DNA from 2 places in the Aminobacterium sp. genome. Region 2 is predicted to be linked to the other one. Evidence: riboswitches for the same ligand, from Rfam matches in the RefSeq annotation. Region 2 holds a riboswitch; the other holds the start of a gene.
The links. Region 2 has a riboswitch for molybdenum cofactor ahead of VB083_RS07125 (aldehyde ferredoxin oxidoreductase family protein). Riboswitches for the same ligand answer to the same signal wherever they lie in the genome.
Positions count from the first base shown of each region.

Region 1 (15,144 bases), on a different contig from region 2:
TTTTAAATAACCGAAGTTGTTATATACCAGGACGTGTCAATATTGGTATTTGGAAGGATGGCGAGGGAGGATGTTATCTTATTGATAGTGGTGGTGACGAGAGTTCAGGGCGTAAGCTTTTTCGGCTATTACAAGAAAACTCTTTGACTCTTAAAGGAATTATAAATACTCATTCCAACGCTGATCACATTGGTGGTAATGCATATTTACAGAAAAAAACATCATGTGTCATTATGGCGAGTAGTATCGAAAGAACGATTATTGAAAATCCTGTTTTGGAGCCTTTAATTTTATGGGGAGCCTATCCTTTTAGTGGGATACAGACGAAGTTTTTACAAGCTGTTCCCTCTGTTGTCGGGACAGAACTTACAAGAGGGCAAGTTGTTCCCAATACAGACCTGACGGTGATTGATCTTCCTGGCCACTTTATAAACATGATAGGCCTTTTGTCGTCTGATGGAGTGTGCTATATAGCAGATAGTGTTTTTTCTGAAGAGATTATCAATAAATATCGTTTTATAGTTACATTCGATGTTGAGGCAACTCTTTCTACTTTAGATAAACTAGAAACAATAGAAGCATCATGGTTTGTTCCGTGTCATGCCGAAGCTATTAAAGAAGACATTACACCCATCGTTGAAGTTAACAGGAAGGGAATCCTTTCTTTAAACGACGCAGTTTTGCATTCTTGTTCTGACCCACACAGTCGCGAAGAGGTTCTTGCTCACTTAGCAGCAACATGGAATATTGATATGAACCCTGTTCAATATGTACTGAATCTCTCGACAATATCTGCACATCTCGCATTTCTTGAAAAGAGAGGCCTAGTAGAAACTTGGGTCGAAAAAGGCTTTTTATTGTGGAGGAAAAAGATATAAATTAACTAAAAGGGTCCTCGATGTTTAGTTTGTTGAATATGTTTTTCTTTGAGAGGACCCTTTTTCGTATCGTTATTATTTCACATATTTAATATGTCCATTCAAAATCTGAAATACCCACATCGAGCATTCGTTGTTTCATATCTTTTGTTATGGCATCAAGAGCTTCTTTTGTTTTCCCTTCACATCGTGTTACAAGAACAGGCTGTGTATTTGATGCCCTTACGAGCCCCCAACCTTCTTTGTAAAGAATTCGAACCCCATCAATAGTTATAGCTTCGTGGTCTTTAAGTGCCTTTTCTTTAATGGTTTCAATAACCTCGAATTTCTTTTCATCGGGGCAGTCTACTCGAACCTCAGCAGTGCTGTAATAGACTGGATAATCAACAAGCATTTCAGAAAGAGAACGACTATCGTTTGAAAGAATGCGAAGCAAACGTCCTGCGGCATAGAAAGAATCGTCAAAACCATAAAATTCATCAGCGAAAAACATGTGTCCTGAAAGCTCTCCGGCAAAAAGAGCATCAATCTCTTTCATCTTTGCCTTGATAAGAGAGTGTCCAGCCTTGTAATAGAGCGGAGCCCCTCCTAGACGACGGATTTCGTCTTCCAAAGCTTGTGAGCATTTTACCTCTATAATGGCGGTTGCTCCTGGATGCTGTGGAAGAATTTCGCGCCAATAGAGAGCCATAAGGGTGTCTCCCCATACTACCGATCCCTTTTCGTCTACAACTCCGATGCGGTCGGCATCCCCGTCAAAAGCGAGCCCGAGATCTGCCTTTTCCATTCTGACTTTTTCTATAAGTGACGTGAGGTTTTCTCGCTTCAGAGGATCGGGATGATGGTTGGGAAATGTTCCATCTGGTTCGCAGAAAAGAGGAATAACATGACACCCCAATTTTTCAAGGAATGTTTGGATATAGAGTCCTGCCGTTCCATTTCCTGCGTCAGCGACAACTTTAAGTTTACGTGTGCCCAATTTTATCTTCGATACGAGCATATCTATATACTCATTCCAGATATTGGCTTTTCTTACTGAACCAGGTGTTTCTGTCTGCACAAAATCATCTTTTTCAATCATAGAAAGAATGTCTTGAATCTGTTCTCCATACATAGTGCTCTTACCAAATGCTAACTTCAACCCGTTCATATCTTTAGGATTGTGGCTTCCCGTAACCATGATGGCACCATCAAGATTAAAATGATATTGGCTCCAGTAGAGAAGTGGCGATGTAGCGACACCTATATCAATAATATTAATACCTGCCCATGTAACACCACTAATAACGTTTTGACGTATTCTTTCTGTAGAAAGGCGTACATCTCCTCCAACAGTGATTGTTCTTATTCCTTCTCTGCGAAGGAAGGTTCCATAGGCTTTTCCTATGGTTGTAACAGTTTCTGCTGTGAGTTCTGTATCGGCTATCCCTCTAATATCGTATTCTCTGAAAATATGTGCTGGGACTTTCATCAGGATTCATCACCTTCCCCTGATTATATTTTGCTGAATATTATATCGTAACCAGATCTTTTCTGTCTGTGCAATGTATAATACCACTTGTAACAAAGGGGGGAGTGAGATTTCAGGTGGGTAGTTTTCTAATAGTTCTTCCTATAATTCTTATTGTCAGCGTCGGGTGGTTCATACGGCAAAAACACTTTGTAGGGGAAGAAGCTTTTGCGGGCATGAATTTTATTTTGTATTGGATTGCCCTTCCAGCACTTCTTTTTAGAGTGACTTATGGAGCAGACGTAGAAGTCCTCATGGGGGGAAACTTCGTAAAGGCCATTTATATCTCTCTTATGGTTACGCCTCCTCTCGCTCTTTTATTTGGGCGCTTCCTGAAATTAAAGAGGGAGCGAGTCTCTGTCCTGACTATGGTTTCTATACGTTCGAATAACATTTTTATGGGTGTTCCAGCTGTATCCGTGGCATTGGGAGAAGCTGGCCTTCAGGCCCTTTCCTTGTATCTTGCTGTTGTCATGGCTGGATATCAACTGATCTCCATTACTTGGGGGCAAGTTGTTCTTTCTGGAAGTTTTCGTTTGAGTGCATTAAAAGATACAATGAAACGAATTCTTACAAATCCTCTTATCATGGCGTGTGTTGTAGGTGTTTCGTGTGCATTTGTAGGAACCGGTCCGTTACCAGCGTGGCTTGATGAAGCGTTGAAGGTACTCGGCAATGTAGGAAGCGGTTTGGCACTGTTAGCGCTGGGGGCTTCTTTAGAGTTATCGCGTGTGAAGGCGATACTCAAAGATACGTGGGAAGCCATTTTGTTCAAACTTCTTATCTTCCCTACAATTGTATGGTTCTTTTTACATCTGTGGCCAGTAGACTCTATGTTACTTAAAACGACAGTTCTTGTATCTTCAATGCCCATAGCCGTTAACTCTTACGTTGTTGCTCGTGGCATGGGCATGGATGAAAACTATACGGCTGAGTCTATTGCTGCTTCAACGCTTTGTTCTATAGTGACAATTCCTCTATGGGCAAATCTTTTAGGTATATCTTGATTTCTTGTTTTTAATGAGGTACCATTATTAAAAATATGAAGAACCTCCGAGCCTGACAACCTAAAGATTTTTTAAAAAATTTCTATGGTTCAGGGCCGTTAGGGTTTTTTCGGAAACGAGAGAGCCTTCCATGTTTGAAAAGGAGGAACAAAAAGCTTATCTTTGCATATAAAGAGAGGCCGTTTCTCCTGTGAGAAGAAGCGGCCTCTCTTTTTGAGATCTATTCCCGTACCATTTTGCAATAGATCAGCCGGGGGATTTGCTTGAAGCAAATCCCCTCCCCTTAATCATACCTTTGTGCAACTAAAAGGGTCAAAAGTACCACTTTTAAACAGGCCTTGGTAGAGAGAGTCCTGTTTAATATGTGTGTTATTATGAACTCTGGTTTTGTATCTAATTATTACGGACTTTGCAGGGGACAGGAAAATGCCGCTTATCGTTACGTCAGATCACCTCAGGGCGGGAATGCGTTTAGCTCGATCTGTTCTCGGCTGTGAGGGGCAACTTTTATTAAGTGCAGGAATCATCCTTACCGAACAGATGATAGTTAAACTTTTGCGCCGAGGCGTTGAAGCTTGTTTTGTCTATTTGCCAGGAGAGACTGAGATAAATGAGAGTGAATGGCAGTCTCTGGTGCCTGAACATATGGAAAGACAGTTGCGAGGGCATATGTCTCAAATAGTTCAAAACGTGGTTCATAATCGTTCTTTACATGCTAAAGAGCTTGAGAGTCTTCAAAAATGTGTTTCTCAGGTCATTTCGATTATATTCGAAGACTCTACGGCGGTACTGTTTGGTTTAAAGAATATTAGTAGTCATGATCAGTACACGTATGAGCATATGATAGGTGTAATGACTGTAGCTTTGTTGTTGTCTCGCAGAGGAGAAGAAGAGGGGATTTTTGTCCTTTCTTATCAGGATAAGATCAACATAGGCCTTGGTGCACTTTTCCACGATATTGGCAAACTTATGCTTCCCTCATCTCTGATCAATAAAAAAGGTTCATTGAATAGTGAAGAGTGGGCTCTCATGAAAAAACATCCCTACGATGGCTTTAAAATCGTAAGGGAATTTCCGTGTATTAACCCCATGGCGAGAGCTATTGTTTTGAATCATCATCAATATTGGAATGGGGAAGGCTATGGACGTGTCGGACTACCAGGTCTCTATGGAGAAAAGATTCCCCTTCTCGTCAGACTTGTTTCTGTAGCTGATAGTTACGATGCCTTGGTTAGCGATCGTCCTTATCGACGTGCTTTTCTTCCGGCAGAGGCTCTCAAAATTATACGTAAAGAGGCCGGAATAAAGTTTGACCCTGCTATTGTCCCTCTTCTTGAAAAAGTTATAATCCCTTACCCAGTTGGGAGTATCCTTTTTCTCTCTGACTGGACACTATCAGCAGTCACTTCAATTGTTGATGGAGAACCTCAGGTAATGATTTTAGGTACTTTCCGACAAGAAGATGAACACAAGTTGGGATGTGTTTTTCCTCTTAAAAATCAGGCGGCACAGATTATTATTGGAGCTCCTTCTTTGGAACATCTCGCTTTAAAAACTGCTGAGATTTTAACATCACCAAAAGACTTCGGAACATCGGCCTATCGCTTCTTAGAAAGTATACAAAAAGCATTCCATGACAGAAAAATTTCCCTCGCTTCTTTGCCAAGTTGGGAACATATTATAAAAAATGGTTTTATCCCGTCACTTCTTGAGCATATTCCTACAGGTGGAGATTAAGCACTTTTTTTTCGAGGTTGTAATCGGAACTCAAGCCACCAGACGCATACCCCTGTTGTTATTGGAATTGTTAGCAAAAGACCGATTGTACCAGCGACACTTCGCACGAGTTCCTGTGCTATATAGGGATCATTAAAGAGTGCCGTAGCATCAATTCCTGCATTTGTAATGAGGATGGTAAAGGGCAGCGCGCTACCTAAATAGGCCAATATCAACGTATTAATCATACTTCCCAAAACTTCACGACCTACTCCGATTCCTGCCTGCCATAATCTATGCCCTTCAATGTTGTTATCATATGAGAACATTTCGGCAAGAGTCGATGTTACAGAAATAGCAACATCAAGAACAGCTCCAATTGATCCAATCATAACTGCAGCGAGAAGCAGTCCCTCCATTGACATTCCAGGGATGGTAGAAGCTAAAAGACTTGCACTGTCACTTGCCAGTCCGGTGAGTTGCCATGTTTTGACCATGGCCCAGCCTACGAGAGAAGAAGCAACAGCACCACCTAGTGCGCCTAAAAATGCAACGATCCAAAAAGCCGGTCTTCGTACAACAAGAAGTACTGTAATAATAGAAACGGCACCTACAGCAAGAATAGCGAAGGGGACAGGGGCAATTCCCTGAGCCAGCGCTGGAACGTACCAACCTAGAAGTACAGCTAAAGAAAGAAGAAGGCCAGCAAGGGCCCTGAATCCGGCTTTTCCTGCAGAGGCGATTAGGCCTCCAGAGGCTAAAATAAGAAAAGCGGCGACCCATGGTATTCTATAACGATCGCTAATAGAGTATTGAATACTTCCATCTTCGAACAAGTCACTTACAAGAAGGTATCGACGCTCTTCTATGAGTTCTAGAGAAGACGTTGACAGCTGAGTTATGAGAAGATCTTCCTTAGTTCCCTTTTTTTCTCCGTTAAGAAAGGTAACGGTAATGTCGATGTACTCAGTTTGCCAGAGTCCCTCGTCAGAGCTGGAGGAGCTTTCCGAAGATTCATTGGAGTTGTTGAAAGAGAGGGGGCTTTCTGTCCCTCTGACTTTGCCCACCCTATCGATGCGAACAATGAGAGAATCGTCAGTATTCCAAGAATTTAAGACTACTTTATCGACGGAAACGGCTGCTAGAAGTGCAATGAAAATGACGGCAATAAAGGCTAGAATATAGTTTTTTATGCTTTGATTCTGGTTCATAGTAAAGAAATATCCTCCTTGTGATCTTCAAGAGCTATGCCGTCAAGCAGTGTCTTATATACCCTGCTGACATGGTTAGTCATCAGGCGGCGGGCTTTCTTGATATCACGATCAAGAATGCTTTGATATATTTGATTATGTTCCTTTAAAAAAATTTCTTTGTCATCAAGTAGAGAATAAATTCGCTCATGAGTTTCCATAATAAGATTGAAAGTCATCTTTACAATGTTCACGAAAACAAAGTTATGTGTTGCTTCGGCAAGAAGCAAGTGAAAATCATAATCGCATTGTGCTCTATGTTCAAGAGATTCTACATCTTTGCTTGTCAGTGTCAGAATTTTGCGTATGCGCGTTAAATCGCTTGGAGTAGCATGTTTAACTGCTTCGGTAACTATTGCTGGTTCTAATGTCATTCGAGCTTCAACTAACTCAAGTATAGCTTCATCTTGTAGGGGCATTTTAGAATGTTGTGTTTCAAATCTTGATTTTCTTACGAAGCGTCCCTTTCCGGGAATACTTTCGATAAGACCTACAAGTTCAAGAATACGAAAAGCTTCCCTGAGCGAGCTGCGGCTTACATTTAGCTCTTCGATTAGCTGGCGTTCAGGAGGAAGGGGATCACCTTGGATCAATTGTCCAGAGGCTATGAGATTCTTTAATTTCTCTGCGACTTGTTCATATATTTTCGTAGATTTGTTTTTCGTCATTCTACTTACCCTCCCCAAACAACTCAAGACGTATTCTTCTTCTTGTAGTAAAGTAAATCATACCAGATAGAAAGGCACGAGAGGAGGCTAAAAATGTCTTTTCAGATACGTATCCGTAACCATGATATTTGTGAATGCTCCAGCCCTATGAATGGCAAAGACGTTCTTTCTAAGGCAAATATTGACGGAGGATCTCATATTGTGGCTTGGCGCGTCAACAATTATCTTAGACCACTAGGCTGGATTGTGGACGATGATGCTGATGTGGAATTTGTTGATACTTCTTCTTTTGAAGGGATGGAAGTCTATCGCCGATCCTTGAGCTTTCTACTCGTTTTAGCAGTGCAGAGAGCTTTAAATAAAAAAATTGTTATTAAACACTCTATAAGTGATGGCTATTACTGGGAGCTTCCAGAAGGGAAGCTAAAAGAAGACGATGTGCTTATTGTAGAGAAAGCTCTTCGCGATCTTGTTAATCGGGATGTTCCTATTACAAGAGAAGTTGTTCCTCTCGATAAAGCACGGCGTATTTTTGAACGTCAGGGAAATCCAGAGAGTGCGCGACTTTTCATGTGGGCAGCCGAAGACCCAGTAGAACTCTATCGTTGCGAAGACAATTACGGCTTTTATTACGCTCCACTCGCTCCATCGACAGGATATCTACGTGTCTTCCAACTGAAATTGTTTTCGCCGGGCATGGTTCTTCAGTTTCCTACTGTGTCGTATCCTAAGCGTATTCCTCCATTCAGGGCTTCTAAAAAGCTTTCTGGAGTTTTTCTTGACTACGCCAAATGGTTGGAGGTATTGGGCCTGAGAACGATGGATAGCTTTCATGCTCGAATAGCCCAAGGAAAGGGACTGGAGCTTGTTCTTATTTCCGAAGCTTTTCATTCACAGCGATTAAGTCGTATTGCCGAGGAAATTGCTTTGCGGGAAAGAGTTAAAATAGTTGCTATTGCGGGTCCTTCTGGATCTGGTAAAACAACGACGGCCAAACGATTGAAAATACAGCTGCAGGTGTGTGGATTGAATCCGACGGTTATTTCTCTTGACAATTACTTTGTTGATAGAGAAAAAACACCTTTGGATGAACATGGGAATCTCGATTTTGAAGTTCTTGAAGCTATAGATCTTGATCTCTTGGAAAAACAGCTTTCTGAACTTCTGAAGGGGAAAGAGGTTCGTGTTCCTGAATTTGATTTTATTAAGGGGGAAAAGTTTGAGGGGCCAACTCTTCGGCTAGCAAAAAATGATGTTTTGATTCTCGAAGGTATTCATGGCCTTAATGAAAAGGTTACAGCTGTTGTTCCCGAAGAAAACAAATTTGGTATCTTTGTGTCGCCTCTAACTGGAATAAACCTTGACGAACACAACAGAACAAGCACTACCGATAATAGACTGCTTCGACGTATGATTCGAGATAACAGAACGCGAGGACATTCAGCAGAGCGGACACTTGATTTGTGGCCTTCTGTAATTAAAGGGGCGAAGGAGTATATTTTCCCTTATCAAAGTCGTGCAGATGCTATGTTTAACTCTTCGTTACCCTACGAACTGGCCATATTGAAGGGGTACGTGCAACCTCTTTTGCAGACAGTATCTGAGTCATCCTCCATGTATGGAGAAGCCCGGCGACTTCTTTCGATGCTGAAATTCGTCCCGCCGCTATCGTCTGAATATGTTCCATCGAATTCTATTTTGCGAGAATTTATAGGGGGCGGATGTTACGAACACTAAAAGGGTAAGTCTAAAGAGGTGCCAAAGATGAAAGTAAAGATGGAAGATGTAGCTAAATTAGCTAATGTGAATAAGGCAACTGTAAGTCGAGCCTTGAAAGGTGATTCCCGCATATCGTCGACGACAAGAGAAAAAGTATGGCAGGCAGCCAAGGCTTTGGGATATCAGCCTGATGCCGTGGCCAGGGGATTATCAAGCAATCGTACCGGGTTGTTAGGAGTTGTTTTTGAAGACCTTTCACGTCCGTGGGTGGGACTTTTTTTATCAGGACTCGACAGAGTCATATCGAGACAGAATTATAGCTTGTTAGTGAAATGTTCAGGGGAGATTTCTTCTCAAAGAAATTTGGTAGCTCGAGATCTTCTTTCGCGTAATGTTGATGGAATTATATGGATAGCTGGATCGACTCCAGATATTTCATTTGAAGGATCTTTTGTTTCAGTTGGAACGGAGAGTCTACTGGGGTCTTCTGTTATGATCGATCTGGAACGTGGTGCTCAAAAACTTCTCAAAATTGCTCAAGGGAGACCCTTTGTTGTTGATGAAGGAGCATCTCCCTTCTTCAAGGGGATAGAAAACTTTTTAGAAAAACCGACGATGAAGAGCGCTCTTCCTATTCATATATTAGATTCAACTCATGAAAAAAATATGATTGGCGGAGGAGAGAATATTGTTCTTTGCGGGTATCCAGATCTCGCCAGAATTTTAAAGTGCTACTGTCTTGATTGGCCTGCTTTTGACCTGGGAGCCATTGCAGGTCGTCTTTCTCTCAACGCTATTCAGGAAAAGGGAGTACGACCTGAAAAAGTCATGGTCGTTCCTCCTCTTTATAGTCCTGATGGGGAAGTTATATCTTTATAAAAAAGCTCTGTAACGGATAACGAGGTAAATGCTGCATAGAATCATTGCTATAAATACACTAAGCATACCTGTCTTCATAAATGCTTTGAAGGTAATGGGATATCCGAAACGATTGGCGACATCTGCAACCACAACGTTAGCAGCTGCGCCGAGGAAGCTACCGTTGCCTCCAAGACAGGCTCCTAGCGCAAGAGCCCAGAAAAGAGGCTCGGAGGGCATGCCCACCTGTCCAGCCAACTCGTCAATAACATAGACAAAAGTTGCCGTAAATCCAATGTTATTTACGAAAGCACATGTTAGGCCTGAAAACCACAGAACGGTAAGTAACGCTGCCATGGGGTGTCCGTGGAGATGGCGTCCTAAAATATTTGAGAGAGCAGAAATAACTCCCGTTTCTTTGAGGGCTCCTACAATAATGAAGAGTCCTGCGAAAAAAATAAGAGTAGGCCACTCTATGTCTTTGTGAATGATCTCGTCTCCGTTGTCTGGAATGATGGCGAGAAGCAAAGATGCTCCCATAAGAGCAATAACGGCTGCTTCAACATGTAAAAATCCATGACTTAAGAAACCAATGAGAATAAAACCAGTTATAATCAGGGCTTTTTTCAAAGTCAGAATATTTTTCACAGCAGCATTCTCATCAACCTTAAGAATTTTCTCATATTCTTCGGGCTGAATTTTGAAGTCTCTTCTATATATGAGGGCAATGATTCCCACAGTAACAAAAAGAACGATAAAGGTAATGGGAGTCAGATTCACAATAAAATCCATAAAAGAAAAGTGGGCATGAGAACCAATAATAATGTTTGGTGGATCTCCAATAAGAGTTGCCGTCCCTCCAATATTCGAAGCAATAGCTTCTGAAATAAGAAGGGGAACCGGGTTGAATTTCATAATATCAGCCAGAGAAAGAATAATAGGGCTGATGAGCAATACTGTCGTGACGTTATCAAGCACACCAGAGAGGACTGCTGTTGTTAAAGTAATGGCAAAAACAGTTATAAGCCAATTACCTTTGGTCATCTTAAGACTTTTAATGGCTATATATTGGAAAATACCTGTTTTTGAGAGGACTCCGACAACAATCATCATTCCCATTAACAGGCCAATAGTGTTAAAGTCGATAAAACGAACAGCGACATCTGCCGGAAGAAGCTGTGTTACCATGAGAAAGGCTGCCCCAAGAAGAGCAGCTACGCTTCTTGAGAGTTTTCCCGTTCCGATAATAGCTAAAATAGTAATAAATATACCTAATGTTATCCAGGCTTGGATTTGCATTTTTCATCATCGCCTCCTGACAAATTTCTCACTATACAACTATTCAGGAATGGCGACAAGAGTGTGAATAACTTGACGCTCACAATCTCTAAGAGTATAAAGAAACAGACAAAAAGCCCCTCTGAGGGGATTCCAATAGGGGAGGATAAATGAATGTCAGATAATGTATGCGGCGAACAATCTTGCGGAAAATCTTCTTGTGAAGGTTGCAGCGGATGCGCTAAAAAGAAAAAGAATGTTGGCCACGTAATAGCTGTTGGTAGCGGTAAGGGCGGAGTAGGAAAAAGTTCCGTATCTTGCTTGTTGGCTGTTGCTTTGGCGAAAAAAGGTTTTTCTGTAGGAATTCTCGATGCAGATATAACGGGACCTTCTGTTCCCAAATTAATGGGAATTTCTGATGCTCCATACGGTACCCCCGAGGGAATCGTTCCTCCAGCTTCTTCTATTTTCAATATAAGAGTTATGTCTGTCAATCTTCTTCTTGACGATCCTACTAAACCAGTGGTATGGCGTGGCCCTATCATTGGAAATGTAATAAAACAGTTCTGGGAAGATGTAGCATGGGATGGCACGGATTTTGTTATAGTTGATCTTCCTCCTGGAACGGCCGATGCGCCTCTCACAGTTATGCAGACTATTGACTTGAACGGTTTCCTCGTAGTTACGTCACCTCAGGAGCTTTCCGTTATGGTAGTGGAGAAAGCTCTCAATATGACTCAAATGATGGAAATTCCACTTCTTGGTGTTATTGAAAATATGAGTTACGTTAAGTGTCCTGATTGTGGAAAAAGGATGGAAGTTTTTGGACCGAGTCACGTACAAGAGATTGAAGAGGAGTTCTCTATACCTGCTCTAGGGCGATTCCCCATTGATCCAGAGCTTGCACGCCTGGCAGATCATGGCGATATAGAGAAATATAAGAATGAAGAGCTTTTTAACTCTCTCGCCGAGGGTGTTTTAAGTCGGTTGGGAGTTTCAGTAGAAGTTTAATTTACGTTGATAATAAGAATGGGAAAGGCAGCTTGAATAAAGTTACCTTTCCCATTATGCTAAATTGCTGTACAAGGCTTGAAGAATTTTTTCCGCAGTCGTTTCTTGATTTCCATTATAAAAGGTAATGCTTGAGTAGACCTGTGCTGTTTCGGCGATATCATATTCTTCACTGACATCCTTCGGAAAATGTGTCAATCGTATAGCTAATTCTTTTGCTCCATTTTGAGGCGTTTCCGGCATAAGGACAAGCACTTCTCTATTGCCCATCCGAAAACAAAGATCACTTTCTCTTACTTTTTCAAATACATAGTTGCAAAATGCCTTGAAAAAATCATCTTCATCATCTGAAGAAAAAAGTCCTGTTTCTGTTTTATGAAAATCCATTTTGAAAAGGGCAGCAGAAAGCCACCGTCGATATCTGTGAGCCCGACTTATCTCTTCAGGAAGACGACGCTCGCTATATTTAAAAGTATAAATTGGCAGATCGGAATCCAATAAGTCTGAAAAACCTTTATGTGGCTCATTATTTTCATTAAGCTCGGAATCCTCGGAAAGAAAGAAAAAAAATGCACCTTCCTGCTGCTTTTGCTGAATATGCCACTCTTTCCCTTTTAAAACCATCTTTTCCGTGTCAAGAGAAATAATTTCTGTGACAATTTTCCCTAAAAGGGATTCTTTTTTTTGATCGATAAGGGAAAGAAAAGCTTCATTAGCATTCGTAATAAGTCCATTCTCATCCGTGACTAGAATAGGTACGGGAATGGTGCAGAAAGAAGAATCATCTGTAAGAACATCTTCTGGTTTCGGTGTGCTCTTGCTGAAATCTACCGAAACATCTGATTCGCGTTTACGAATAATAATGTTGGCGAAAAGTATAAAGCCAACTGTTGATGTTGCCACTCCCACCCAGATCAACGATTCAGGATTTCCTAAATGTTGCGCTAGCATTGTTATCAGCATTCCCTGCGCTAAAAATTGAAGAGGAATATACCCTTCTTTATAATTTTGAGTGACGAAAAAAGCGTAAAGAAACGTACATGTAATATAACTCATAATAAAAAGCGCCCAGAAGGGAAGACTAATAAAATACCTTTCCCCACCTCCAGCTAAGAGTATTGTCCCTATCAAAATAGGAAGGGAAATGAAGGGGGGCAACGTTGACCATGAGAGCATAAAAAGATCCTCCTAAAGTTGGTTTATACCTCGTAGTTAGAGCCGGAAGGGGCCCAATCCACATCGTTTAGAATTTTTCCAAGTGTAAAGGCTGCTTTAAATCCTGTGCAATGACATGGTCTCCAGTATTGCACGGAGAATTTATCCTTGAATTCCGTGGCCGAACGAATAAGAAACTCTTCATTCTGACTTCTGAAATGCATGCCTCCAATAACACTATAAAAATCCCGGGTATTAAAAAGGCGGGAAGCTCGTTCGAGAATATTAACGCTTCCTGCATGTGCACACCCTAATATAATACTATATCCATGAATACCACGAACAACAAGGGAGAGGTCGTCTTCCATCTGATCAGCTTTGAATTCTCCCTTTTCTTCAACAACAAGATCAGAGTCTACTGGAATAAAATCGGTGTTTCTTTCTGAGAGAGGAACAGTGATAGCCCATACCCCTTCTATAATTTCGGCACTATCACCTACTGAATGAAAGTTTACGTCATCTTTTCGAAGAAGACTTCCTGCAATTTCTTTTTCTTTTCCCCTTCGTGCAAATCTTTGCTGATCAAAAAGGGGAGAAGCCCATACGGGAATATTTCCCTCTCGTCTTAAAATTTCGGGTAAACCCCATGTATGGTCAAAATGGCCATGGCTAAGAACCACACCGTCAAGGTTGCCAAGCCGAATTCCGAGGGTGGATGCATTAGGATAGAGGGCCATACCCCTACCAGTGTCAAAAAGCAGATTACCTCTCGGTGTTTCAATGAAAAGGCTTAAACCATGTTCTCCTAAAAGCTTTGATGTTCCGCAATAATCATCTACAACTACAGTTATATTCATCTTCTTTTACGCTCCTTTTCAGGGTGTTTCTCCACATGTTTATTGAATCCATATTTCCTCTTCCGCGGGGAAGGAAAGGCGATAAATTACAGAAAGTTTCTTTTGTTCTCCCGATCGAAGCTTTAGCTTCCACGTGAGAAAACCCTTTTTAGAATCTTGCTCTGTAGGTTGAGGGTCTAGACTTTCTGCACTAACAGTTATTTTCTCTTGAGCTGAAACAGGAATTCTATCTTTAATAACTAACTCTGTTTCGTAGGGTAAACCGTTGGTTACGTTTATAGTATAGCCCTGGGCTAATTTCCCCTTACCCAACCAATTGCTACCTTCTTTAGGGATAATTTCCTCACGTGCCGCAGTAACCGAAGGTGTTTGTCCAAAGGCCAATCTTATTATTTCACCACGTGCAACTTGCGGTACTGATGTTCTGCCTGATCCCACGCCGTCTATAAAGAGGTCCGCTTGTCCAGCAAGCAATGGATCTTCTACTTTTTCTGTAGAGGCTACGATCCAAGCTTGGGGAGAAAGAACGGGAATGCATTCTATAGAAACCGTAATCGGCAAAGAAAGCTCGTTTAACAGCAGCATCGTTTGTGAGTTATCTCCTTCTACATTGCCTTTGGCTGTAAATATACGATCTGTCAGAGTTTCTTCCATAGGTGCAAGGGAAGCTTCATCTTTTGCCGCTGTTTTCAGCATCATAGCATTTTCCATGCTCCGAGTTTGATAGGTGTTTTTTTTAAAATCAGCTATAAGCGGAAATAGCTCTGGCGTTTCCACTGAAGAAATCGGGTAGGCGGTATGTAGTTGTATAGCACCGTCCCATGTCAGCCCCGTATGTTGCGTAACTTTAGCTAGCATTTGTCCTTGTATAGTTTGATCTTTTGTGGAAAGAGACAATATATATTCAGGAGTCCAGCGAGCATAGTTAGACCACGCTTCAATGTAAAGGTCTCCCTTGGCTAATGCTGTATATTCGACGGTAATGACCTTTCCCTGTGTTTGAGGTTTCTTCTCTTCTAGTTCTTTGGTTAGATCGGCAATAATTTGCTTTATATCTTCAATAGCGTTTACTACAGATGTTTGTTCTTCTTCTTTCGCTTCACGGGTTTCTTCTGTTGTTTTCAAATATGAAGACATATTAGAGATAGAAAGATCTGAAGGAACCGCTTTCTCCATAAGAAGAGTAGATTGCTTAAGGGCCATTAATCGGGATTCCAGAACTGAAAGCTCTTTTTTC
Region 1 is NZ_JAYFQR010000028.1:15,427-30,570, reverse strand. Features, by position in the region: gene VB083_RS10475 (MBL fold metallo-hydrolase) at 1-878, shown strand, start outside; gene VB083_RS10470 (phosphomannomutase/phosphoglucomutase) at 967-2,349, opposite strand; gene VB083_RS10465 (AEC family transporter) at 2,454-3,395, shown strand; molybdenum cofactor riboswitch at 3,428-3,556, shown strand; gene VB083_RS10460 (HD-GYP domain-containing protein) at 3,822-5,132, shown strand; gene VB083_RS10455 (YibE/F family protein) at 5,129-6,322, opposite strand; gene VB083_RS10450 (FadR/GntR family transcriptional regulator) at 6,319-7,029, opposite strand; gene VB083_RS10445 (nucleoside kinase) at 7,123-8,766, shown strand; gene VB083_RS10440 (LacI family DNA-binding transcriptional regulator) at 8,794-9,627, shown strand; gene VB083_RS10435 (ArsB/NhaD family transporter) at 9,622-10,905, opposite strand; gene VB083_RS10430 (Mrp/NBP35 family ATP-binding protein) at 11,059-11,895, shown strand; gene VB083_RS10425 (diguanylate cyclase domain-containing protein) at 11,950-13,071, opposite strand; gene VB083_RS10420 (MBL fold metallo-hydrolase) at 13,095-13,907, opposite strand; gene VB083_RS10415 (mucoidy inhibitor MuiA family protein) at 13,947-15,144, opposite strand, start outside.
Region 1: linked by a shared signal. The riboswitch ahead of VB083_RS10460 (HD-GYP domain-containing protein) and the one ahead of VB083_RS07125 (aldehyde ferredoxin oxidoreductase family protein) in region 2 are both predicted to bind molybdenum cofactor.

Region 2 (15,144 bases):
CTTTAGTGTTGTGGGCAGAAGCATAACTTAAAATTTCAAGAACATCCTTTTGAGGAATTCCCTCCATTGTGAGAACAAGCAGTGGAATTGTACTATCTATAATTTCAAAAGCTGCATCTTTAGCAAAAGCAGGAGGAACAAAACTAATAGCTGCATCCACACCACATGTCAAAACAGCCTCTTCCACAAAATCAAAGACAGGCACATCGTAAACAGTCAAACCACCTTTACCAGGAGTAACTCCTGCTACCACACGGGTACCGTAGTCAATAAGTGTTTGAGTCTGAAGCGCTCCAGAACGACCAGTAATTCCTTGAATAAGAACCCTTGTCTCGGCATTAACAAGAATAGACATGTCATATTTCCTCCGCTGCCTTGACTGCACAAACAACTGCTTGCTCAAGGTCATCAAAAACAGGAAGGCCCGAGTCTCTCATCATTTTTCTGCCTTCTTCTTCCATTGTTCCGCATAATCTAACAAAAAACGGAATAGAAACAGTATGATCCTTTAGATATTGAATAATTCCTTCTGCCATTTCATCCATTCTGTTAAAACCACCAATGAGCACTACTAACAAACTTTTAATTTCTGTTTCTGATCGTGTAAAAACAGTCTCCATAGCTTTGTACATAACTTCAGGACTCGTTATTCCTCCCATCTCACAAAAATCTGCAGCGTCTCCACCAAAATCACGAATAAGGTCTAGAGAAAGCATTCCTGTTCCAGCTCCATCTGAAATAAGTCCGATATTGCCATCGAGAGAAACATATGTAATCGTTCCCTCATCCTTTTTTGTATTTTTGTCATCTGCTAGCATTTTTTGTTGTTCGAGAAGTTCTTGAAAAGTCCCTTTTTGCCTATATTTTGCGTCATCATCAAGATTGATTTTTGAATCGAGAGCAACGAGACCGGAAGGAGTTTTAACAAGAGGATTGATTTCTATCAGACTTGCATCATATTCCTTAAACAAGGCATACATCGCCTGTAAAACTTTACGCAATGTCTTGATTCCATCATCAAGCTTCAGGAAAGAAGCAACCTTACGGAAATGATAATCAGAAGGGCCAACCAGGGGATCAAATGGCAACTTAATAATTTTCTGGGGAGCTTCCTCAGCAATTTTTTCTATTTCCATCCCTCCTGCTGCACTTGCAACAATAAGAGGCCGCTTTAACTCTCCATCGACGACAAAAGAAAGATAAAATTCTTGCAAAATATCAATCTTCTCTTCCGCTAGAAGAGCCGTTACCTTTTCTCCCTTAAGATCAGCACCCAATAATCTTCGACCTTCTTGTTGTAATGAAACATTATCATTACATACGACTACGCCCCCAGCTTTTCCACGTCCACCAGAAAGAATCTGAGATTTTAAAACTAAGGGAGCATTCAGAGATTCTATCTCCTCGATAGAACGGACAAGGATTCTTTGTGGAACAGGGATACCACAGCGTACAAAAAGTTCTTTTCCCTGAAATTCATAGAGCTTCATTATTCTATTCCTCCGAATTTAGAGCAAATTGAACGCCAGCTTCTACAGCTTTTTTATTCAAATCCCAAAAACGAGGTTTTATGTTATCTTGTACTACTTCTAGCAGTTGCTCTTTCGTAAACAGATTTGTTTTCGTCTGAAGATATCCGAGTACCACCATATTGGCTGCCATCTTATTGCCTAAACCAATCGCAATCTCCGTTGCCGGAATCTTATAAACAGTGATTTGTGAACTAACTTTAGAAAGATCTGGAACAAGCTCACTATCGACAATAAGCAAACCATCAGTTTTGAGCCCTGTGATATATGTTTGAAAAGCTGTTTGAAAAAGCGCAACCAGAACATCATTTTTTTCTTGAATGGGAGTCCGAATCGGACTATCAGAGATAATCAATTCAGACTGGCACTGCCCTCCTCGTGCTTCTGATCCATAGGATTGTGTTTGCACTGCATAGAGTCCTCGCTTGGTAACAGCAGCTTCACCAAGAATAATGGCCGAAAGAATAATCCCCTGGCCACCATAGCCACATAGACGAATGCTTAAAGGCTTCATGCCTGCCCCCCCTCTCGATATACAGAACTCCCTTCAAAAATGGGACGTTTTTTATTAACGAATTCTCCCAAGATAGTTTTACCTTTCAGTTCTTCTGAACTCATACTTTCTGTTTGTTTAGAAGTAACACATATAGATCGAACCCAATCAAAAACTTTTTGGGGTTGTCCTGTATTCAAGGCATAACGTCCAAAGTGAGTTGGACATTGTGACAAAATTTCAAGAACCGAAAAACCTTCATGTAGAAGAGCCACTTTCATTAATTTATTCATAAGAGGCTGGAAAGGGGTCGCTGCTCGAGCAACATAACTTGCTCCAGCAGCTTCTGCTACTTTACATAAATCGAAAGGAGGTTCCCCACTCCCATAAGGAGTTGTCATTGTGATAGCCGCAGGAGGGGTCATAGGTGCAACTTGCCCGCCTGTCATAGCAAAATTAAAGTTATTGACAACAATCATCGTAACGTCAAGATTTCGCCGTGCTGCCTGAAGGAAATGATTACCACCTATTGCCGCAGCGTCACCATCTCCTGCAAATATAACAATCCTTGTCTGAGGTTTATGAAGTTTTATCCCAGTAGCCCATGCTAGAGTCCTTCCATGTACACCATGCAATACATCTGATTTAATATAGACTGGAATACGAGCAGTGCATCCTACTCCGCCTATGGCAACCATGGAATCTAAATCAATTTCAAGCTCGTCAACTACTTGTAAAAAAGTATTTAATATCTGACCACATCCACAACCTGGGCAGAACATATGAGGTAATTTCTCTTCTCGAACGTATTTTCGCAAAGGATTTTTTCGCATTATGCCCTGACCTCCTCTATGGCTGCCAATATTTCTTGCGGAGAATGAATAAGTCCCCTATTACGAGTAGCTCTTATTGTCTTACAGAGCCCTCCACATACTCGCTCTATTTCTCTTGCATACTTGCCCATATTCATCTCAACAGAAATAACAACACCTACGTTTTTGGCAACTTCCCGTATTGCTTCCTCTGGAACAGGCCAAACTGCATCAAGTTTAAGAACTCCTACTTTTATTCCCTTATCACGTGCAAGGTCCATTGCATCAAGACACGGCCTTACTTCACTTCCATAAGCTATAAGAGCTATGTCTGCATCACCCATGCCAAATTCTTGCGTCGTAGATATGACATGTCTGTTTTCCCAAATTTTCCCCGTTATTCTTTTATATAGTTTTTCAAAAACATCGGGATCCCAATCTATGCTTCCACTTTCATCATGGGGATTCAGAGAGTAGATCGTATGATACCCTTCTCCAAGTTCAGCAAAATCAGGAACACCAAAAGGGTCGGCTTTAAAAGGCATGAATTCTTCAGGGGAAGAGGTTGTTTTTTTCCGATGTACTATGGGAATCTCTGATAGAGCAGGAATAGAAAGCCGTTCTCTCATCAAAGCAATAGTTGTTTCAGACATAACCACTACAGGAGTACGATACTCCTCAGCTAAATTAAAAGCTCGAACAGTATAATCAAAAAGCTCTTGTACAGAAGAAGGGGCTAAAACAATCATTTCGTGATCGCCGCTAACTCCCCATCTCATTTGCATAACGTCAGCTTGCGTCGCAAAATTCTCTCCTCGACAACGTTGAACATCAACAATAACAATAGGAGCTTCAACAGCAATAGCATAGCCAATTCCTTCTTGCATATAATTGTAACCGGCACTTGCCGTTGCTGTCATAGCTTTGGCACCTGCCAGCGACGCTCCTGATATAGCGTAAATAGAACACAACTCATCTTCTCCTTGAAGAAAATGTCCCCCTAAAACAGGCAAACGTCGTGACATTCTCTCTGAAATTTCATTGGCCGGAGTAATTGGGTATCCGGCAAAGAAATTACATCCTGCAGCCAAGGCTCCTTCTACGCAGGCGTAATTGCCTAACATGAAGTGAACACCGGATAAAACTCTGCCTTCCTTGTTTTTATCAAAAGTTCCCATAGACAAAGCTCCTTTCACCTTGTTTTTACCGCTATACCTATTTTTAAGCTTTTAATTTCCGGAATATTCATATCATGTAAAATGCTTAATGTCAAATATATTACATACTTTACAGATAATATTTAAAACACTTTGCATTCTTTATTTCTTTGCACTTGACATTGCCGCTAAAAAAGACGAAAGTATTGGATAGTTCACGTAGTGAAATTAAATAGGAAGGATGAAGAGCATGGGCGTAAAAGTCTTTCAATCACTTGGAGACCAAGTTTTTGAAACTCTTAAAGAAAAAATCGTTAGCAACGAGTATAAACCAGGCGAACTCATGCAGATTGACAAATTAGCAAGTGAATTTGGAGTAAGTACCACTCCTGTTCGGGAAGCGCTACTTCGTTTAGAGGGTGTTGGGCTTGTATCCATCGAAAGAAACAAAGGTGCTATTGTTACACAAATAAGCAAAAATTTGGCCCAATATACATGGGAATTTCGCAGACTTCTTGAAGCTCATACATCAAGAGACACTGCAAGCCATTGCTCTGATGCTGAACTAGACTCTATAGAAAACACTTTAAAAATAGTACTCGAACATCCAAGCGACTTTGAATTGTATAAAAAGTCGGACTTAGCTATTCATGCCCTTTTATCAAAATATACGGCTAACTACCTCATTATCAACTCTCTTAACAACCTGAGCATAAATGCAAGAAGGATTCGCTACTTTGCTGAAGAAGGTCCATTCCCTGAAGAAATTATTGTTCCTGTAACTTACGAACATCTCTCAATCGTAGATGCATTAAAAACGCATAATCCAGACCTTGTAGAACAAAGAGTCAAATCTCACCTTCAAAATGCAGAAAAACGAACAATGAATTCCCTAGTTTTTCAAACAAAGAAAGATACTGAAGAATAACTTTTTAACTTAGATTATGTGGATATGGGAGAAGATTTCTTCTCCCATATTTTTTTAATATTGAAAATATGTAAAATGCAAAATATTTTTGACATTAACAATAACACGTGATATATAATGTCAATAACAAATAATATTATTATGCAATTCAGATCATAAAAAATATAAAACCTTGCTCGCCTTTTTAGAGTTCGACATATATTTAATGAGGTGATCTACCGTGAAAACAATTGGGCTTCTTGGGGGATTAACATGGGAATCAACTAGTGAGTATTACAAAATTATTAACGGAATGACACATGAAAAAATGGGAAGAAGACACTCCGCGTCTATGTTGATTGGGAGTTTCGATTTTGATCCTATTAACCAATTTATGGGAAAAGGACAATGGGAAGAAATAACTAACGAAATGACAAATATGGCATTAAAACTAGAAAACAGTGGCGCTGACTGCATCCTTATTTGTTGCAATACACTCCACAAGGTAGCACAAGACGTCTCAAAGGCGCTAACTAAAGCTCATCTTATAAATATTATTGATGTTGTAGCTAAAGAAATTATAGACAAACATGTTAATACTGTTGGACTTCTCGGTTCCACTTTTACTATGGAACTCCCTTTCTATAAAGAACATCTTCAGAAATATGGCATCCATTCTATTATCCCTACCTCAGAAGAAAGAAAATTCATTATGGACACTATTGAAAATGAACTTGGTGTAGGAAAGATAAATCCTAAATCAAGAGAAGAATTTTTGAAGATTATAAACAAATTGGTTCAACAAGGAGCGGAAGGAATTATTTTAGGATGTACAGAAATTCCATTGCTTCTTAAGCAAAAAGATACCCTGATTCCTCTTTTTGATAGTACTTATCTTCATTCACAGGCAGCTGTTACATTTTCATTGTCATAAAAAATAATAGAAAAGGTGGTGAATAGTGGAAACAATAAGAATTAGAGTTCAATGTAAAGCGTGAAAAGCATAGCTGATGAGAGAAAATAAAAGGGAGGGCACACAATGAAAAAGATCCTGAAAGTTTTTCTCGTAACTTTAGTCGCTGTTATATTCTTTTCCGCACCATTTATTAATTCAGCACAAGCTGCAATTGAATTAAAGCTATCTGACCATGACGTTTGCGGTGGCCTTAAAGGAAAGATTGGGGAATACTGGTTTGATCAAATAGAAAAAGAAACCAATAGCAAGGCAAAAATAAAGGCTTACTGGGGTGGTGTCCTCTTTAATGCTGAGGAAGAATTGAATGCTCTTTCAGAGGGTATTGTTGACATAGCTGCAATTTATCCTGATTTTTATCCTAAACAACTTCCTCTTTTTGGAGCATTTTGGCTTTTTCCCAAAGGGCCGGAACAATGGGAAAACATTCGTTGGATATATAAAGAAAGTATAGAAAGAATTCCAGAATTCAAAAGAGAATTAGAAGAAGCTGGAATCAAAATACTCCTAATGGAAAATGGCCTTCCTATGGCCTATATGGCTCGCTATCCAATAACCTCTCTTAAAGACATTTCAGGTAAAAAATGGAGAGCAGGAGATCGCTGGAATTTAAAACTGCTAGAAAATCAAAAAGCTATTGCTGTTTCTATTCCGTGGGGAGATTGCTACATGGCATTGGAAACAGGAACTGTTGATGGAATCGTTTCTAATTATGATGGAATGCATCGGCAGAAATTTGATGAACCAGCTAAAAATATACTCACAGGAAAAGCAATCGGTTGGTCGCAACCAATGTTTTACTGTGTAAATAAGAAAAAATGGGATTCTTTACCTAAAGATATTCAGGAAGGAATTCTCAGAGCAAGTGAGAATACCGAAAGAGCGTTTGCAGAAATGTATGAAGCAGAATTCAACCGCATTGTAGAAGCAGAAAAAGAAGCTGGCTGTACTGTAAATTTCTATTCCACGGAAGATGTGGATAACTGGGCAGATGAAACATGCCTCATCGAATTACGAAAAGTTTTCACAAAAGAATTGTCAACAGACGGCGTAGATAATTCTTCTGAAATGTTGGAACAGCTAAAATCCATTATTGAAGAAGGAATCGCAAAAGAAAAATAAAAAAGGAAGGGGAAGTTTTTTGTTTCTTCCCCTTCTTCAATAGTTTATGGGGGAAAGAAAGGGAGTTTCTTAAAAATGAAGAATTTTTTAAAACAACTTAATGCAATGCTTGCTGAATTAGGTGGACTACTTATGACCATCATGATGTTACTTTTCCTCATTAATATAATTACACGAGAAATTAATAAACCTATACAAGGGTTATTGCAACTTGCTGTTTTCGCCATGGTCATTCTAATATACCTCGGGCTAGCTCATACAGAGGAAAACGACCAACACGTTCGACTAGAAGTTATCACAGACAGAGTATCACCAAGAATAAAAAACAAAATGCGTTTTGTCACTCACTGTATAGAGTGGATTATCATAAACATTTGTCTCTTAGCTGTATATAGAGACGCCCTTCGGGCTTTTATAAAAAAAGCATCCGTTACAGGAATAGTTCCCATGCCCCTTTGGCCAGTAAAATGGATTATGGTAATAGGTTTAATCATATATTGGCTTCAATTAGCAACCTGTGTTATCGAAGATTATAAGAAAATTAAAAGCACAGATTTTATTGTTGATACTCCTCACGAACTAGACCATACGAATGCTTAATTTGTAAATTGAGGTGACTAAAATATGGAGCCTACTACTTTAGGATTGTTTTCTATAGTTTTTCTACTAACGGCCATGGGATTTGGTTTATCCATTGGACTTGCTTTTATTTTAGTAAGTTTTATTACATCAATGTTTTTGTTAGGGGGTTTAGGCTCTGCCCTTTCTATTCTGGGACAAACTATGTACCACTGTATTGCTGCCCCAAGCTGGTGCTCCATTCCCCTTTTTATTCTGATGGGAGCCTTTGCAACTATCGCAGGATTCGGAACTTATATTTACGATGGTGTATATAAACTTACTCGCCGATGGCCAGGAGCGTTAGCAATTGCTACGTGTTTTGGCTCTGCTATATTTGGAGCAATATCCGGTTCTTCATTAGCTAATACTGCTATTTTCGGAAAACTTGTTCTGCCAGAAATGGATCGATACAAATATGATAGAAGTTTTTCGATTGCATGTGTAGCTTCTGCTGGTACTTTTGCTAATATGATCCCTCCAAGTATTAATTTTATTATTTTCGCTCTTTTTACTGAACAATCTATAGCAAGGTTATTTGCTGCAGGCGTAATTCCAGGTATACTTACTGCCTTCGTTTACTCTGTATCAATTATTTATCGCGTCAAAAAACATCCTGAACTGGCCCCCCTCGAAATAAACAAAGCGAAACTTACCATGAAAGAAAAAAGCGATGCATTCAAAAATCTCTTGCCAATTCTCCTTGTTGTAGGAGTAGTTTTCATAGGAATGTACTCAGGAGTTTTCAGCCCGACAGAAGCTGCAGCAGCAGGTTGTTTAGTAACACTTGTTACGGGAGTTCTTAAAAAAAGTATTACTCATATAAAAGATTTGAGAGATCCTTTGAGAGATTCTGCCAATACTACAGCTATGATGTTTATCATAAATGTAGGGGCGCTCCTGTTTTCAAGAATATTTGCTCTTACGGATATTCCTCAAAACATGGCGCTATTTGTTCAAAATTGGGATGTTCCTAGATTTGTTATCTTACTCGGAATTTTACTTATTTATTTCTTCCTTGGAATGATTATGGTTGAAATAGGCATCTATGCTCTAACCCTTCCAATACTTATGCCCATCATAATCTCTCTCGGATATGATCCCATATGGTTTGGCGTTATCGTCCTTAAGCTCAGTGAAATAGCAGCAATAACCCCACCCGTAGGGCTTAATGTTTATATGGCAAAAGCAGTTGCCGGAAAAGGAGTAACACTAGAACAAATTTTTAAGGGAATTTGGCCTTTCTGTCTGTGTGACATCGTAGTACTGATTCTGTTGATAGCTTTCCCTCAAATTTCACTATGGCTTCCGAATCTTCTCATGGGTAAATAACTTGGAGGTGTTCGTGGAATGTACGATCTCGTTATAGAAAATGGAACACTAGTAACATCACAAGGCGAATATAAAGGCAAGATAGCTGTCAAAGACGGGAAAATAGCAGCTATTCTCTCAAGCGAATCTACCATTTCAGCATCTGAATATATCGATGCCCAAGATCACCTCGTTATGCCTGGTCTTGTTGATACACATGTTCATTGCGGTCATGGAACGCCTGAAAGAGAAAATTTTGAATGTGTAACTAAAGCCGCAGCAGCAGGAGGAATAACGACTATAGTTGATATGCCTCTCTCTGAACCTAGTACTGTAACAGTTGATGCTCTTGAAGAAAAGAAAAAATCTGCTTTTCCTCAAGTTGTTGTTGATTTCTCTTTGTATAGTGGAATTATTCCCCATCATATGAACGATATAGAGGCCACTTTTGAAGCTGGAGCTCAATGTTATAAGATTTTCACCTGTAGATGTTCAAACTACCCTATGACTTACGATGGCTTACTTCTCAAAGGAATGAAAAAAATAGGCCAGTTAGGTGGAATGGTTTGTGCACATGCAGAGAACGACACTCTTATACAAGAGTTAGTTGATGATTTTCTGCTATCTGGCCGTGATGACGCACAAGCTTATTTAGAGTCTCACCCTGAATATTCAGAGTTAGAAGCAGTAAAGAGATTTATCTTCCTCTCTTCCCTTGTTCCTAATTGCAAAACACATATATGCCATCTCAGTATTGCAAGTGGAGCCGAAGCACTAAGAGAAGCTCGAGGACACGGCATAACCAATATAACAGCCGAAACTTGTCCTCAATATCTCGCTCTAGATGAAGAAGATCTCATTCGAGATGGTGCTTTATTAAAATGTGATCCTCCCGTCAGGTCTCGTGAAAATGTAGAACGACTTTGGGAAATGGTTTTAAATGGCACTATTGACATGATTGTTTCAGACCATTCTCCACATTCTTTTGAGAAAAAAACTCCTCAAAATAATAATTTCTGGACCGTATCAGAAGGATGTACAGGTGTCCAGACACTCTTACCTGTCGTTGCTACAGAGGGACGAAAAAGAGGACTCTCTTGGACTCAACTAGTTAAACTTTGCGCCACACAGCCAGCTAGACGATTTGGATTAGGTTATGCAAAAGGTGATATCCAGATAGGATACGATGCAGACCTTATTCTTTTTGACCCTCTTAAAGAATGGGTGCAAGATGATAGTAAGCTTTTCTACCTCAATAAGTGGAGTCCTTATAAAAACAAAAAATTCAAAGGACAAATAAAACGCACTATCATACGAGGTAAAACAGTGTTTATAGACGGCAAAATACAGGTAAAGCCAGGCTATGGGCATTATTACAAAATGGATATTGCAGCAAAATAGTCAGGAGGCATGAAATAGAAATGAGGATATTAGCGATCAATCCTAATTCTGATGAAAAATTTACCCAATTGATTTATCAATCAGCAATAAAAATAGCCTCTTTGGGCACAGAAATAATATGTAAAGCAGTTTTTGATGCCCCGCCCTTAATAGAAGATTTCATTGATGAAATTATGTGCGGTCCTGGATTATTAAAAATCGTAAAAGAAAACGAATCGCAAATTGACGCTATCGTTCTTTGTTGTACTTGTGACGTAAACATTCATATTCTCAGAGAATGCACGACAAAACCTGTTGTAGGCATTGGAGAAGCCTCAATGTTGGCAGCTATGACATTGGGCCATAAATTTTCCGTTATTCAAATGTCGCAACGGTCTCTACCAATGAAACAGCGGATGATTCACAATCTTGGTTTTGGATATCGTTGTGCATCTGTTCGTGTTATGGACGATTCGATTAAAGGAAGCTTGGCAGACAAAATAGCACCTGCTGCTCTTAAAGCCATAGAAGAAGATGGCGCAGAGGTAATAACTCTCGGATGCGCTGCTCTTTCTGGATTAGATACAGAACTTTCTCAACGCATAGGTGTACCTGTTATAGACGGAATTCCCTATGCGATACGCTTAGCAGAAACTCATGTAAAAACACATTCTAAAACAAGCAAAAAAGGTCTTTTTGGTCCTTCTACGTGGAGGTGACATCGTTGTTAGATACCATTATACGAAATGCATTAATAGTTGATGGCACAGGCAAAAAACCGTACAAAGGTGAGGTCGGAATATTGAATGGGAAAATTGTTCTTATAAAAGAAGAATATCTTTCTAAACTGCCCTCGGAAGCCAAAGAAATTATAGATGCTAATGGTCACATTGTATGCCCTGGTTTTATCGACATGCACAGTCATTCTGATTTACAGATTTTTTCTGATTCTCCATCGGACGCTAAAATACGCCAAGGAATTACGACTGAAGTTTTAGGACAAGATGGTCTTGGTCCTGCCCCAATAAATGACACAAGTATTTCCACTATCAGAGAACTTCTTGCAGGTCTTGACGGAATCCTATCTGAATCAAAATGGACATGGAACAGTTTTGGAAGCTATCTAAATGCCATAGAAAAAGCAGCTCCATATAACAATATGGCCGTACTTTTATGCCAAGGACCAGTACGAATTGCAGCTATGGGAATGGATGAACGTCAACCAACAGCATCCGAACTTAGCAGCATGAAATCTATTGTTCGCGAAAGTATGGAAGAAGGCGCTTTTGGCTTATCGTCTGGCCTTATTTACCCGCCTTGTCCCTTTGCAGATACGGAGGAACTTATAGAACTGAACAAAGAAGTTGCCGCTTTCGACGGAATATATGTAGTACATCAAAGAGACGAAGGTTTTTATCTCTCACGTTCCTTTGATGAGGTAACACGCATAACACAGGAATCGGGAGTCGCACTCCAAGTTTCACACTTACAAGCTTATGGAAAGGTAAATTGGCCAATCATAGATGAGGTTTTAGAAAAAGCAGATCACCTTATAGATAGAGGTTTGCGCATATCTTGGGATAGATATCCTTACTTAGCAGGTTGCACAGTTTTAACAGCCGTCCTTCCAAATTGGACTTTTAATGAAGGAACCGAAGCTTTGGTTCGCAACCTTAAAAAGCAAGATTTTCGAGAAAAAATTCATCAAGATTTTACCAAGGGATTAGATGTTTGGCACAATAGACAAATCTCAGTAGGTTGGGAAAATATTATTGTTACAGCAGTACAAATTCCTGACAACAAATGGATGGAAGGCAAAAGCTGCCAAGAAATAGCAGACACTCTTAAAAAAGATCCCATCGATATGGTTATGGACCTTCTCGCAGAAGAAAAGCTTGCTGTAACTATGATAAGTTTCTATGGTTCTGAAAACGTCCTAGAAAAAGTTATTACTCACCCACACGGGACAGTTGGAACAGATGGAATATTCGGAGGGAAACCCCATCCAAGGCTCTACGGGACATATCCTCGATATCTGAAATCTTTCGCTCTCGAGGAAAAACGGCTTACGCTTCAAGAAGCTATACGCAAGGTTACTTCCTATCCAGCCTCTATTCTTGGAATTCATGATAGAGGAACCATAAAAGAAGGTTATTGGGCAGATCTCGTTATTTTTGATCCCAAAACAATAAGTGATTGCTCTACGTACGAGAACCCAACAGCTTACCCCACAGGTATTGATGCAGTTTTTATAAATGGAACCCTAGTTGTAAATAAACAAGGGTTTACAGGAAATCGACCTGGAAAGGTTCTCCGTCATGGAAAATAAAAAAAAATTTGATTCCCAAATAACCTTCTTATATTTTAAAAATTTGAATGAAGCTATCCCTTTTTTTGAAGAGGCTTTGAACCTTGAGCTTGTAGATGATCAAGGAACAGCCCGTTTATACCGACTTTCTACAGGGGCTTTTATAGGAATCGTAGATGAAAAAACTGGTCACTGTAAAGCTCTAAATAAAAATGCAGTGCTCATAACTCTCGTTACAGACAACTTGCAAGTATGGTATGAACGATTAAAAAATTACAACATACAATTAGAAACCGCTATTCAACGCCCTAAAGATTTCCCTGTTGAATGCTTCTTTTTCAAAGGACCAGGCGGTTATGAATTTGAAATACAAAAATTTCTTAAAGAAGATACTCGTAAAGTTTTTCATAAATAAAATTCAAACCTAAACTCCTTCATCTTATTTTTAAAGGGCTGCCTATTAGGCAACCCTTTAAATTATTCTTCTCTGCTGATATTATGGTAATGTAAGAAAATTTAAAATATTAAATAACGTTTTCCGAGTTGTATGACCTTCCTCTTTATTGAGATGGCCACCAACCGTCAGGGTATAGCTGGAAACGGCCATGCCTCCCATTCTTGGAAAGGAAAACCTATCCAGGGAGGGATGTAAAGTGTTTAATGTTTACACGGGTAAAATTTTGAACATTGACCTGACCAATAGCAAACACTGGATTGACGATCTTCCTGAAAACTGGATCAAAAATTATATTGGCGGAGAAGGTTTCGGAACACTTTATCTCGCGGAAAACCTAAAATCACGAATCGACCCCCTTTCAAAAGACAATAAATTACTCTTTATTTGTGGTCCTCTCACAGACACAAAAGCCCCCTGTTCGGGGCGTACTGTTGTCATGTTTAAATCTCCTCTGACAGGAACAATTAGTGCATCAAATGCAGGTGGGGCCTGGGCGCCTCAACTTAAAAGAGCTGGTTATGACATGCTCGTTATTCATGGTTGTGCTCAAAAACCCACATATATATTTATTAATGACGAAGAAATTCATCTTTATTCTGCTGAAAAATTATGGGGACGAGACACACATGAGACAGAGCGTTTGATACGAGAAGAGATCGATAACTCAAAAGCAGAAGTGACAAGTATCGGAATTGCTGGAGAAAAAAAGGTTCGCTATGCAACGGTTATGATGGGACGTGACCATGCAGCTGGACGAGGTGGGGGCGGAGCTGTAATGGGGAGTAAAAATCTTAAGGCCATAGCCGTATATGGTTCTTCTCTTCTCCTCACCCCTCATAACCCAGAAAGATTTAATGAAAATGTAAAAGAAGCAATACAGGATTTACATAATGAAGCTTTTGTAAGAGAAGAAATGATGAAATTTGGTACTCCTTCCTTCTTTGATGCCATGAACGATCTTGGACTTGTTCCTGCCTATAACTGGCAACATACAACAACAGATTTCAATCAATATCTAGGACATCAAGCGTATCATGAAAAGCTAGACGTCCAACAAGATCGTTGCTATAACTGCCCCATTGGCTGCGTTCGTAAAACAACTATTCCAGAGGGGAAATATAAGGGGCTCTCGGGAAGTGGCCCCGAATACGAAACAGTAGCAGCTTACGGACAAAAACTCGGCAATACTGACTTACACTCTATTACAGCTGCAAATTATATTTCGAATAATCTTGGTCTTGACGTTATATCTGCAGGTCAAGTCATAGCTACTGCCATGGAATGGTATGAAAAGGGAATTATCAATAAGGAAGCCACAGACGGTCTTGATTTAACATGGGGGAATAGTGAATCTATAGTCAAACTCGTAGAACGAATAGCGTATCGACAGGGTGATTTTGCAACCTTGTTAGGAGAAGGCTCATTGCGCGCAGCTCAGACCCTCGGAGGAGAGGCCATAAAATATGTAATGCACGTAAAAGGACAAGAAATGGCCGCCGACGGCGTAAGAGCAAGCAAGGCAGAAGCTCTCTCTCACATGATTTCTCCTCGTGGTGCAGATCACCTTAGACCTTATGGAGCTACGATAGACGCGTTTGGATATGTAGAAGAAGAGTTAGGAGTTAAAGAACAAGTGAATCCTCTCAGCGAAGAAAACAAAGATTGGGTTAAGCCATTAGAAGAATTATCTATGTCCACAAATCTTCTAGGAGTTTGCCTTTTTGCAAGCATAACCCTCGCTATAAAGGGGAAACGGTGGGCAGAACTTTTTAGCAATGCCACTGGATTAAGCTATACCTACGCTGATCTGTTCAAAGTCAGTGAACGCGTTATTAATTTAGAAAGGCTCTTTAACATCCGAGAAGGATTTACACGAAAAGATGACTACCTTCCTGAACGCTTTAGCCAAGAATCAGCGGAAGAAGGACCAGGCAAAGGACAAGTTGTTGATCAAGAACGCCTTCTTGATCTTATCTACACTGTAAAAGGATGGGACAAGCAAGGTATTCCAACAAAAGAAAAACTTAAGGAACTTGATCTGACCGATATAGCCCAGAAAATGTAAAACCAAAAAGCG
Region 2 is NZ_JAYFQR010000016.1:8,848-23,991, forward strand. Features, by position in the region: gene sucD (succinate--CoA ligase subunit alpha) at 1-355, opposite strand, end outside; gene VB083_RS07060 (succinate--CoA ligase subunit beta) at 357-1,490, opposite strand; gene VB083_RS07065 (2-oxoacid:acceptor oxidoreductase family protein) at 1,495-2,043, opposite strand; gene VB083_RS07070 (thiamine pyrophosphate-dependent enzyme) at 2,040-2,855, opposite strand; gene VB083_RS07075 (2-oxoacid:acceptor oxidoreductase subunit alpha) at 2,855-4,012, opposite strand; gene VB083_RS07080 (GntR family transcriptional regulator) at 4,242-4,919, shown strand; gene VB083_RS07085 (aspartate/glutamate racemase family protein) at 5,140-5,832, shown strand; gene VB083_RS07090 (TRAP transporter substrate-binding protein) at 5,938-6,993, shown strand; gene VB083_RS07095 (TRAP transporter small permease subunit) at 7,069-7,593, shown strand; gene VB083_RS07100 (TRAP transporter large permease) at 7,618-8,943, shown strand; gene allB (allantoinase AllB) at 8,962-10,323, shown strand; gene VB083_RS07110 (aspartate/glutamate racemase family protein) at 10,344-11,021, shown strand; gene VB083_RS07115 (N-acyl-D-amino-acid deacylase family protein) at 11,027-12,631, shown strand; gene VB083_RS07120 (VOC family protein) at 12,621-13,025, shown strand; molybdenum cofactor riboswitch at 13,135-13,255, shown strand; gene VB083_RS07125 (aldehyde ferredoxin oxidoreductase family protein) at 13,264-15,132, shown strand.